One region of the Thauera sp. SDU_THAU2 genome, then DNA from elsewhere that is predicted to be linked to it. Evidence: predicted binding sites of a transcription regulator. Region 1 holds the regulator's gene; each other region holds the start of a gene.
What was found. The regulator HrcA, encoded in region 1, represses chaperone genes, less so after heat shock. The targets are predictions, from matches to a motif close to TNTTAGCACTCNNNGNCNNNGAGTGCTAANA.

Region 1 (3,274 bases):
TTGAGGCAGGGAATGTAATGGAAGCGCTGGCCGCCGCGGCCGAGAAAGGCGTCGCGGCACTCCATGGCGATTTCCTCCAGTGTCTCCAGGCAGTCGGCGATGAAGCCGGGGCACATGACGTCGACGCGGCCGACCCCCTGGGCGGCGAGCGCTTCGAGCGTGGGCTGGGTGTAGGGCTGCAGCCATTCGGCTTTGCCGAAGCGCGACTGGAAGGTGACCATCGCCCGTTCGGGCGGCAGGCCGAGCGCCTCGGCGAGCAGCCGGCCGGTGGTCTGGCACTCGTGGTAATAAGGGTCGCCAAGCTCGATCGTGCGCTTGGGCACGCCATGGAAGCTCATCAGCAGGCGATCCGGCTCGCCGTGCGCGGCCCAATGTTCGCGCACGTTGGCAGCGAGTGCCTCGATGTAGCCCGGGAAGTCGTGGAAGTCGCGCACGAAGCGGATTTCCGGCTGGTTGCGGATCTTCGCCAGGGTGCGGCCGACGGCGTCGACTACCGTTGCCGTGGTGCTGGCCGAATATTGCGGGTAGAGCGGCAGGACGAGGATGCGCATGCAGCCCCGCGCCTGCATCGCGCGCAGGCGCTCGGCGATCGAGGGTTTGCCGTAGCGCATGGCGAAATCGACATCGACCTCGGTGCAGCCGGCCGCGGCCAGGTGGTCGCGCAGCCGGCTGGCCTGGCGTTCGGTGTGGACCATCAGCGGCGAACCGTCTGCGCTCCAGATGCTGGCGTATTTCTTTGCCGATGCGGCCGGGCGGATGTTCAGGATGATGCCGTTGAGAATGGGCCACCAGGCGGCGCGGGGAATCTCGACCACGCGCGGATCGGACAGGAATTCCTTCAGATAGGGGCGCAGTGCGCCGGCCGTGGGCGCATCGGGGGTGCCGAGATTGACGAGCAGGATGCCGGTACGGGCGGGGGTATCGTGCGAGGCGGGTGGTTCGGGCCAGTAGCGGGCCATGCTTGTCCTTGCTTGTGGGGCCGGGCAGGGCGAAAACGAGGCTCGCCTTGTCCGGAGTGGTGTTTCAGTTGTTCGACGACAGCGCGTTGGACAGCAGCCGGGCGGTGATGTCGACGATCGGAATCACGCGATCGTAGGCCATCCGGGTCGGGCCGATGACGCCCACCGAGCCGACGATCTGGCCGTCCACCTCGTAAGGCGCCGTGATCACGCTGCAGGCGTCGAGCGGCGCGAGGCCGGATTCGCCGCCGATGAAGATCTGCACCCCGTCGGCCTTGTTCGACAGTTCGAGCAGTTGCACGAGGCTGGTGCGCTGTTCGAAGAGCTTGAACAGTTCGCGCAGGCGCGACATGTTCGACGACAGGTCCTCGACGTCGAGCAGATTGGTTTCGCCGGAGATGACGTAGCGGGTGGCCGTTTCTTCCGCGGCGGCGCTGCCGGCATCCACGGTCGCGGTCATCAGTTCGGTCATGTCGCTGCGCAGCTGGCGCAGCTCGTCCATGATGCGGCGGCGGATCTCGTCGAAGGACAGGCCGGCGAAATGCTCGTTCAGGTAGTTCGCGGCGCTGCTCAGCTCGCTGGCGCTGTAGGCGCGGCGGGTCATCAGGATCCGGTTCTGCACGTCGCCGGCGGTGGTGACGATGATTAGCAGGATGCGGTTTTCGGACAGGCTGATGAATTCGAACTGCCGGATGCGGACGGCGTCCTTGCGCGGGGCGACGACGATGCCGGCGAACTGGGTGAGGTTCGACAGCAGGTGCGAGGCCGAATTGAGCAGCCGCTGCGGCTGGTCGGGCTGGAGCTGGCCTTTGAGTTGATGCACCCGTGTGGTGTCGAGCGGCTGGACCGTCAGCAGCGAATCGACGAAGAAACGGTAGCCGCGCGCCGTCGGAATCCGGCCGGCGGAAGTGTGCGGACTGGCGATCAGGCCGAACTCCTCCAGGTCGCTCATGACGTTGCGCACCGTCGCCGGCGACAGCTCCAGCCCGGAGAAGCGCGACAGCGCACGCGAGCCGACGGGCTGACCGTCCGCGATATAGCGTTCGATCAGGGTTTTCAGCAGGATCTGGGAGCGAGCGTCTAAGGAGTTCATGGCAGGCGAAGAATATAGCTCGGATCATCCGTCGATGGATATTCCGGATATCTCCCGGTCCCTGCCAGCGGGCTTCGGCGCCGTCGTTCAGTGCTCGCCAAGGTGCTGGCGGGATATGGTTTAATCCGCGTCATGAGCGCCAAATTCCACAACATCGCCCTCGTGGGCAAGTACCAGAGCCCGGACGTGGCCGAATCGGTCATGGCGATCGCCCGTTTCCTGCGCGAGCGCGGACGCATGGTGTGGATCGAGCAGGGTACGGCGAGTTCCATCGGCGGCGCGGGCGATTTTCCGGTCGCCGGCTATGAGCGGATCGGCGGCGAAGTCGATCTGGCCGTGGTGGTCGGCGGCGACGGCACCATGCTCCACACCGCCCGCCGCCTGGCCGAGTACGGCGTGCCGCTGGCCGGGGTCAATCTCGGCCGCCTGGGTTTCCTGACCGACATCGCGCTGAACGATGCCAATGCGCGCCTCGCCGAGATCGTCGAAGGGCGCTTCCGCGAAGAGCTCCGCTTCATGCTCGACGCCGAAGTGCTGCGGGGCGGCGAGCGCATCTTCCAGACGCTGGCGCTCAACGACGTCGTCGTCAACAAGGGCGAACTCGGGCGCATGATCGAATTCGAACTGTCGATCGATGGAGAGTACGTCTATACCCAGCGTTCCGACGGCATGATCGTGTCGACGCCGACGGGCTCCACCGCCTATGCCTTGTCGTCCAATGGCCCCATCCTGCATCCGAGCGTCGACGGCATCGCCCTGGTGCCGCTGTGTCCGCACGCGCTGACGGCACGGCCGATCACCCTGCCGGACAGTTGCCGCATCGACATCGTGCTGCTGCCGCCCCAGGATGCGCGGGTGCATTTCGACGGTCAGGCCCGCTTCGACTTGCGCGCCGGCGACTGCGTGCGCGTGACCCGTTCGAGGCATGGGCTGAAGCTGCTGCATCCGGAGAGCTACAGCTATTTCGCCATGCTGCGCGAAAAGCTCCACTGGAGCACGCCGCCGCGGCACGACTGATGCCGGCATCCACGCCCCGGCCGCTGCCAACCGAGCGCCGTTTTACCTCAATCCTTCATTGACCTGCCATGCTGAGAAGCCTGTCCATCCGTGACTTCGTCATCGTCGACCATCTCGAACTCGAATTCGGCAAGGGTTTTGGTGCGCTGACCGGAGAAACCGGCGCCGGCAAGTCGATCCTGCTCGATGCGCTCGGGCTCGCGCT
Region 2 (3,274 bases), 560 kb from region 1:
CGCTGCCAGTTCATGATCGACCGCCGTGCCGAGCAGGGTCCTGATGATGCCCAGCTTGTGCCTGACGGTGACCGGGCTCTGGCGCGATGCGAGCAGATGGTCGCGGAAGACCAGCAGATTCCTGCGGCGCACATCCGCAAGCGGCATCCCACCGGTGAAGGCGGCAAAGGCATCGAGAACCTTGCGGTACTTGGCGACCGTCGCTGCCCGGCGGCCAGGTGACGAGCGCTGCCACAGTTCGAACAGCAGTGCATAGGCGTCGGTAGCAGCCGTTGCGGCCGGCGATTGCTCGATCACGTGGCATTGCCTCGTGTCCATGTTCTCCATTTCATGCTCCTGGCGTCGTCAAAGAAGGCCGGGAGGCTAAACATCCGTTCCACCAACGGTGAGGCATGCGAAAATCGCCGCCGGGGAGATCGCGGCTGTATTTCATGCAACGCATCCGCCACAAAGCAAACAACATCAAGGACAAGACAATGACGTCGAAGAAATGGGCGTGTTCGATCGCCCTCAGCCTGGCGGCCACCGCCCCGGCAATGGGCGCAGGCCAATCCGAAGCGCGCGGCTTCATCGAGGACAGCTCGCTGGATCTGTTCCTGCGCAATGCCTACATCAGCCGCGATTACAAGCAGGGCAGGCAGGACAAGGCCGAATGGGGCCAGGGCGCAGTGCTGAACTTCAGCTCGGGCTTCACCCGGGGCACGGTCGGTTTCGGCGTCGATGCCTTCGGTCTGTATGCCGTCCGCCTCGACAGCGGCCGCGGCCGGGCGGGCGCGGCGGGCATCGACTTCTTCCGCGTGGACAACAATGGCGACGTCGAGCGCGATGTCGCCCGGGCCGGCGCCTCGATCAAGCTACGCTTCTCCAACACCGTGCTCGCCTACGGCGATCTGCGGCCGACGCTGCCGGTGCTGAACCACGACGCCTCGCGCCTGATGCCGGAAAGCTTCACCGGCACGATGATCACCTCGAACGAAATCGAAGGCCTGACGCTGCACGCCGGCCGCTTCCACGCCGAAGCGCGCAAGAGCGACGAGAGCCGCGACGGCGGCGGCTTGAAGGCCATCGACCTGATCGGCGGCCGCTACCAGTTCAACGAAGTGTTCAGCGGCGCGCTGTATGCATCGGACATCGAGGACGTGCTGAAGCGCCAGTACATCAACCTGAACTACGTGCGCCCGCTGGCGCAGGGCGATTCGCTCACGCTCGACTTCAACGGCTACAACACCAAGCAGGACAGGAAGTTCGACGCCGACGAAGGCAAGAACCGCATCTGGAGCCTGGCCGCGACCTACGCCACCGGCCCGCACGCCTTCACCGTGGCACACCAGCGCAGCAGCGGCGACGTCGGCTTCAACTACGGCTTCTACCAGGACGAAGGCTGGGTGGGCAACGGCGGCAGCACGATCTTCCTCGCCAACTCCTTCTGGTCCGATTTCAACGCCAAGGACGAGCGCTCCTGGCAGCTGAGCTATGCGGTGGACTTCACCGAATACGGCGTGCCCGGCCTGAGCTACGTCGTCGCCTACGTCCGCGGCGACAACATCGACGCCGGCGCGCCGAGCCGCGGCAAGGAACGCGAATGGTTCAACCAGTTGAGCTACAAGGTGCAGAGCGGCGCGGCCAAGGACCTGAGCATCCGCCTGCGCGCGTCCTTCCTGCGCGTTTCGGAGGACGCCCGCGCCTATAACAGCGAAGGCAACGAGATCCGCGTGTTCGTCGACTATCCGATGAACCTGTTCTGATCGACACGGCGGCAGGGTGCCGGATGATCGGTGCCCTGCCAAGAACAGCACGGAACTCCTCCCGCATTTAGCACTCTCAAACCGCGAGTGCTAAAATCGAGCACACAAGGAGGACACAAGCCTATGTCTCAAGCCCTGTCGTTTCCCGTTCCCGCCGCCGGCAGCCTGGACCAGTACATCCAGAGCGTCAATCGCATGCCCATGCTCAGCGAGCAGCAGGAAGTGGAACTGGCAACGCGCCTGCGCGAGCAGGGGGACGTCGACGCGGCGCGCCAGCTGGTGATGTCGCACCTGCGGGTGGTGGTCGCGATCGCACGCGGTTACCTGGGCTACGGCCTGCCGCACGCCGACCTGATCCAGGAAGGCAACGTCGGCCTGATGAAGGCGGTGAAGCGCTTCGACCCCACGCGCGGCGTGCGTCTGGTTTCGTTCGCGATGCACTGGATCAAGGCCGAAATCCACGAATACGTGCTGAAGAACTGGCGGCTGGTGAAGATCGCCACCACCAAGGCCCAGCGCAAGCTGTTCTTCAACCTGCGCAGCCTGAAGCAGGACGCCGGCACGCTGAACCCGGTCGAAGTCGATGCGATCGCCACCCAGCTCGGTGTCAAGCCCGAGGAGGTGGTCGAGATGGAAACCCGTCTCGGCGGCCGCGACATCCCGCTGGAAGGCAGCGGCGACGACGAGGACGAACGCTTTGCGCCGATCGCCTACCTGCCCGATCCGCACGCCGAACCGTCCGAAGTGCTGGCCCGCACGCAGCTCGCCCACATGCAGGACGTCGGCCTGCGCAATGCCCTGGCCAGCCTCGACGACCGTAGCCGCAACATCGTCCAGCGCCGCTGGCTGAGCGAAGGCGACAGCGCCACGCTGCACGAACTGGCAGCGGAATACGGCGTCTCCGCCGAGCGCATCCGCCAGATCGAGGCCAAGGCGATGCAGAAGATGCGCGGCATGCTGGCCGACGCTGTCTGAATTGCATTCTCGGTGCATCAATGGAAACGGCGACCTTGAGTCGCCGTTTCTCGTTTAGCGCATTCGCTGGCTCATTTCCCCGCCAGCAGCGCCGCAATGTCGGCCGTGACCTCGGCTGGCTCCGCTCCGTGCTTCATGTACAGGCGCAGCCGGCCCTGCGGGTCGAACACGTAGGTGCCGGCCGAGTGGTCGACGGTGTAATGGCCGTCGAGATCGCCGCTCTTGCGGTAGAAGACGCGGAAATCCTTGGCAACTTCGGCGATCTGCTCCGGCGTGCCGTACAGCCCGAGGAAGCGCGGGTCGAACACCGGCACGTATTCCGCCAGCAGCGCCGGTGTGTCGCGTTCGGGGTCGACGGTGACGAACAGCACCTGGACCTTGTCGCCATCGGCGCCGAGTTGCTGCATCACCATGCTCATGTCGGACAGCGCAGTCGGACAGACATCCGGGCACTGGGTGTAGCCGAAGAAGATCGTCACGACCTTGCCCTTGAAGTCCGACAGCATGCGCTCCCGGCCATGATGGTCGGTGAGCCGCAGCTTCTGGCCGTACTC
Region 3 (3,274 bases), 420 kb from region 1:
GCCGTTGCGGCGATAGGGGCCGTAGCAGTAGACGATGCCGCCTTTCGGCAGCATGCGGGCTGCGCCGCGGAACAGCGCCGCCGTGCTCGACCATGGCGAGTAATGCAGTACGTTGATTGCCACCACCGCATCGGCATGCTGGACCGGCCAGGCTTCGCTGTTCAATTCCAGTTCGAGCGGTGCCTCGATGTTGCTCAGGCCGGAATGCGAGATCCAGGCGGTGATGGAGTCGATCGCGGCCGGATCGCCTTCGGTCGGCTGCCAGTGGAGCCCGGGCATGTGGGCACAGAAATATACGGCGTGTTCGCCGGTGCCGCTGCCCACCTCCAGTACCGAGGCCGTGTCGGGCAGGGCACGCTGCAGAATCGGCAGGATGTGGCAGCGATTGCGCTCGGTGGACGGGGAGAACATGCGTCGATCGTTGGACATGGGGCGGGGGAGGCTGACTTATCGGATCGTTGGACTGTTTAGCGCGGAGTGTGATCCAGACCGCAGTGCCGAGCGAGCATCGACAGCCGTCGACCATGAACTTTTCCCCGTTCTAGGGTATGTCCGGATTGTTGAGTCGGCGCATGAGATGGCCCGCGCCCGGAAACGGGGGCCTTCAGCGCACCAGAAACGGAAGGTTGGCCGTTGCCGCTTTGCCGTGGCGATCGCGTGTCGTGATGAACAGGCGATAGGCTCCCGGCTCGGCAGGCGCCAGCAGGCGCACGCTGGCGGCATCGGCGTGCAGGACGCGCGTGGCGACGCGCGCGGGCGGGGATTCGTGGTCGCCGCCTTTGCGCAGGTCGGTGGCTTCGGCAAGAATCTTCCATTCCGTTTCCAGCGCCGTGCCGTCGGCGCTGACGGCATCGATGCCGGCCGAAATCTCCGCTCCGGGGGCGAACACGTCGGCGGCGATGCCGATGCCGCGCACGGCCGGTGCGGGCCTCTCCACCGGCCGGCCCCAGAACGAGGCCAGCGCATCGCTCATCGCGGTGCCGCTGCCGTCGGCCAGCAACAGGCCGTGCCAGGTTTCGGTCTGCTCCTGTTTGGCGCCCCACAGGAAGGGGAAGGCGCCGCGAATCTGCGGCTGGCGTGCGAGATAGTCGAGGGCCTCGGTGAAGAAGCGGGCTTTTTCGCTGCTGGTCGGCTCCACCGGCGCTCCCCAGGGTTTGCGACCGGCCTGCCACTGGCCGAGCGGTCCCAGTTCGGTGACGACGACCGGCTTGCCGATGCCCGCGTCGCGCAGCCGCCGAGGCAGATCGAACACCGCGCCGGCATAGACGTTGATGCCCAGCAGATCGACGTTCGGGCAGCAGTCCGCCAGGCTGTGAAAAGCGTCCATGCCGGTATCGGCGACGACCATCAGCGTCGGGTGGGCCGGATCGATCCGCTTGATCGCCGCAGCGAGGCGATCGACCTCGCGCCATAGCGGCAGCGGGTTTTCCACCGCGGTCTCGATTTCGTTGCCGACGCCCCAGGCGAGCAGGGCGGGGTGCCCTCGGTGGCGCTCGACGAAGTCGAGGATGGCCTGCTCCTGTGCCCGCACGGCCTGCTCGTCGTCATAGCTGAAGCCGTGGCGCGGATGCTCCAGCCATAAGCCCATGAGCACCTTCAAACCGAGCCGTTGCGCTTCGTCCAGCACCCAGGCATCGGCCTGCCGATAGACGCGTACCACTTGGGCGCCGGCGGCGGCCAGGCGTGCGAGGCCGGCCGCATCGCCTTCGAAGGCGGCACCCTGCCACTGCGGGCCTGGTGCCGCCTGGCTGATGCCCGAGGACAGGGCACCGGTGCAGACGAAGAGAGCGAAAAGGATGTGCCGGAAGGCTGCGGCAAGAATATTCATTTCGATCCACTGTTCGGCGCGGTGGCCGTGCTGCGAGGCCATGCTCCATCCCTCAAGGACTTGTCTTGCCTTGGGGCGACCCAGCGGTGGAAAAGTTCAGTGCTCGATGACGCCTTGTACGGAAGGGCAGCGCAGAAATCACGCCGGTCGCTCTTGAAATCCAGGAACCCCGTCCCTATTATTAGCACTCGTTGGCAGTGAGTGCTAACAAACCCGGTGCGGCAGCGGAGCTGCTGCATTCGGGTCACTGCGAATTTTCCGCGGGCCAATCCGCAAGCCATCAACCCAAACAGTCGAACCGAAGATAGGAGTGAACTCGATGAAGATTCGTCCTCTGCACGATCGCGTGATCGTCAAGCGTCTGGAAGCCGAGCGCAAGACCGCCAGCGGCATCGTGATCCCGGACAGCGCAGGCGAGAAGCCCGATCAGGGCGAAGTCCTGGCCGTCGGCAACGGCAAGATCCTCGACGACGGCAACGTGCGTCCGATGGCCGTCAAGGCGGGCGACAAGGTGCTGTTCGGCAAGTATGCCGGCCAGGCCGTCAAGGTCGAAGGCGAAGAGCTCCTCGTGATGCGCGAGGAAGACATCATGGGCGTGGTCGAAGGCTGAGCCTTGCCGCATTCCTGAAGCGCTAATCCCTGAAAAATTCCGGAGTTCTTAAGAATGGCAGCTAAAGAAGTCAAGTTTGGTGATTCCGCCCGCGAACGCATGGTCGCCGGCATCAACATCCTCGCCAACGCGGTCAAGGTGACCCTGGGCCCGAAGGGCCGCAACGTGGTGCTGGAGCGCTCGTTCGGCGCCCCGACCGTGACCAAGGACGGCGTCTCGGTGGCCAAGGAGATCGAACTGAAGGACAAGTTCGAGAACATGGGCGCGCAGATGGTCAAGGAAGTCGCTTCCAAGACCTCGGACATCGCCGGTGACGGCACCACCACCGCCACCGTGCTGGCCCAGTCGATCGTGCGCGAAGGCATGAAGTACGTTGCCGCCGGCATGAACCCGATGGATCTGAAGCGCGGCATCGACAAGGCCGTCGCCGCCACCATCGAAGAGCTGAAGAAGCTGTCCAAGCCCTGCTCGACCAACAAGGAAATCGCCCAGGTCGGTTCGATCTCGGCCAACTCCGACAGCGACATCGGCGACATCATCGCCAAGGCGATGGACAAGGTCGGCAAGGAAGGCGTGATCACCGTCGAAGACGGCAAGTCGCTGAACAACGAGCTGGACGTCGTCGAAGGCATGCAGTTCGACCGTGGCTACCTGTCGCCCTACTTCATCAACAACCCGGACAAGCAGGTCGCCGTGCTGGACGATCCCTTCGTCCTGCTGTTCGACAAGAAGATCGCCAACATCCGTGACCTGCTGCCGGTGCTGGAGCAAGTCGCCAAGGCCGGCCGCCCGCTGCTGATCATCGCCGAGGACGTCGAAGGCGAAGCCCTGGCCAC

Region 2: rpoH (RNA polymerase sigma factor RpoH) is a predicted target of HrcA. The motif match lies at 1,811-1,841, and genes of this name have one in related genera.
Region 3: groES (co-chaperone GroES) is a predicted target of HrcA. The motif match lies at 2,008-2,038, and genes of this name have one in related genera.

Annotation. Positions count from the first base shown of each region.
Region 1 is NZ_JBBWUN010000003.1:2,635,588-2,638,861, reverse strand. It holds gene hemH (ferrochelatase) at 1-959, opposite strand, end outside; gene hrcA (heat-inducible transcriptional repressor HrcA) at 1,024-2,052, opposite strand; gene AAFL97_RS13865 (NAD kinase) at 2,185-3,069, shown strand; gene recN (DNA repair protein RecN) at 3,138-3,274, shown strand, end outside.
Region 2 is NZ_JBBWUN010000003.1:3,198,971-3,202,244, forward strand. It holds gene AAFL97_RS16660 (DUF4160 domain-containing protein) at 1-327, opposite strand, end outside; gene AAFL97_RS16665 (OprD family porin) at 477-1,745, shown strand; gene rpoH (RNA polymerase sigma factor RpoH) at 1,869-2,720, shown strand; gene AAFL97_RS16675 (SCO family protein) at 2,792-3,274, opposite strand, start outside.
Region 3 is NZ_JBBWUN010000003.1:3,051,843-3,055,116, reverse strand. It holds gene AAFL97_RS15965 (DUF938 domain-containing protein) at 1-411, opposite strand, end outside; gene AAFL97_RS15960 (glycoside hydrolase family 2 TIM barrel-domain containing protein) at 605-1,870, opposite strand; gene groES (co-chaperone GroES) at 2,148-2,438, shown strand; gene groL (chaperonin GroEL) at 2,493-3,274, shown strand, end outside.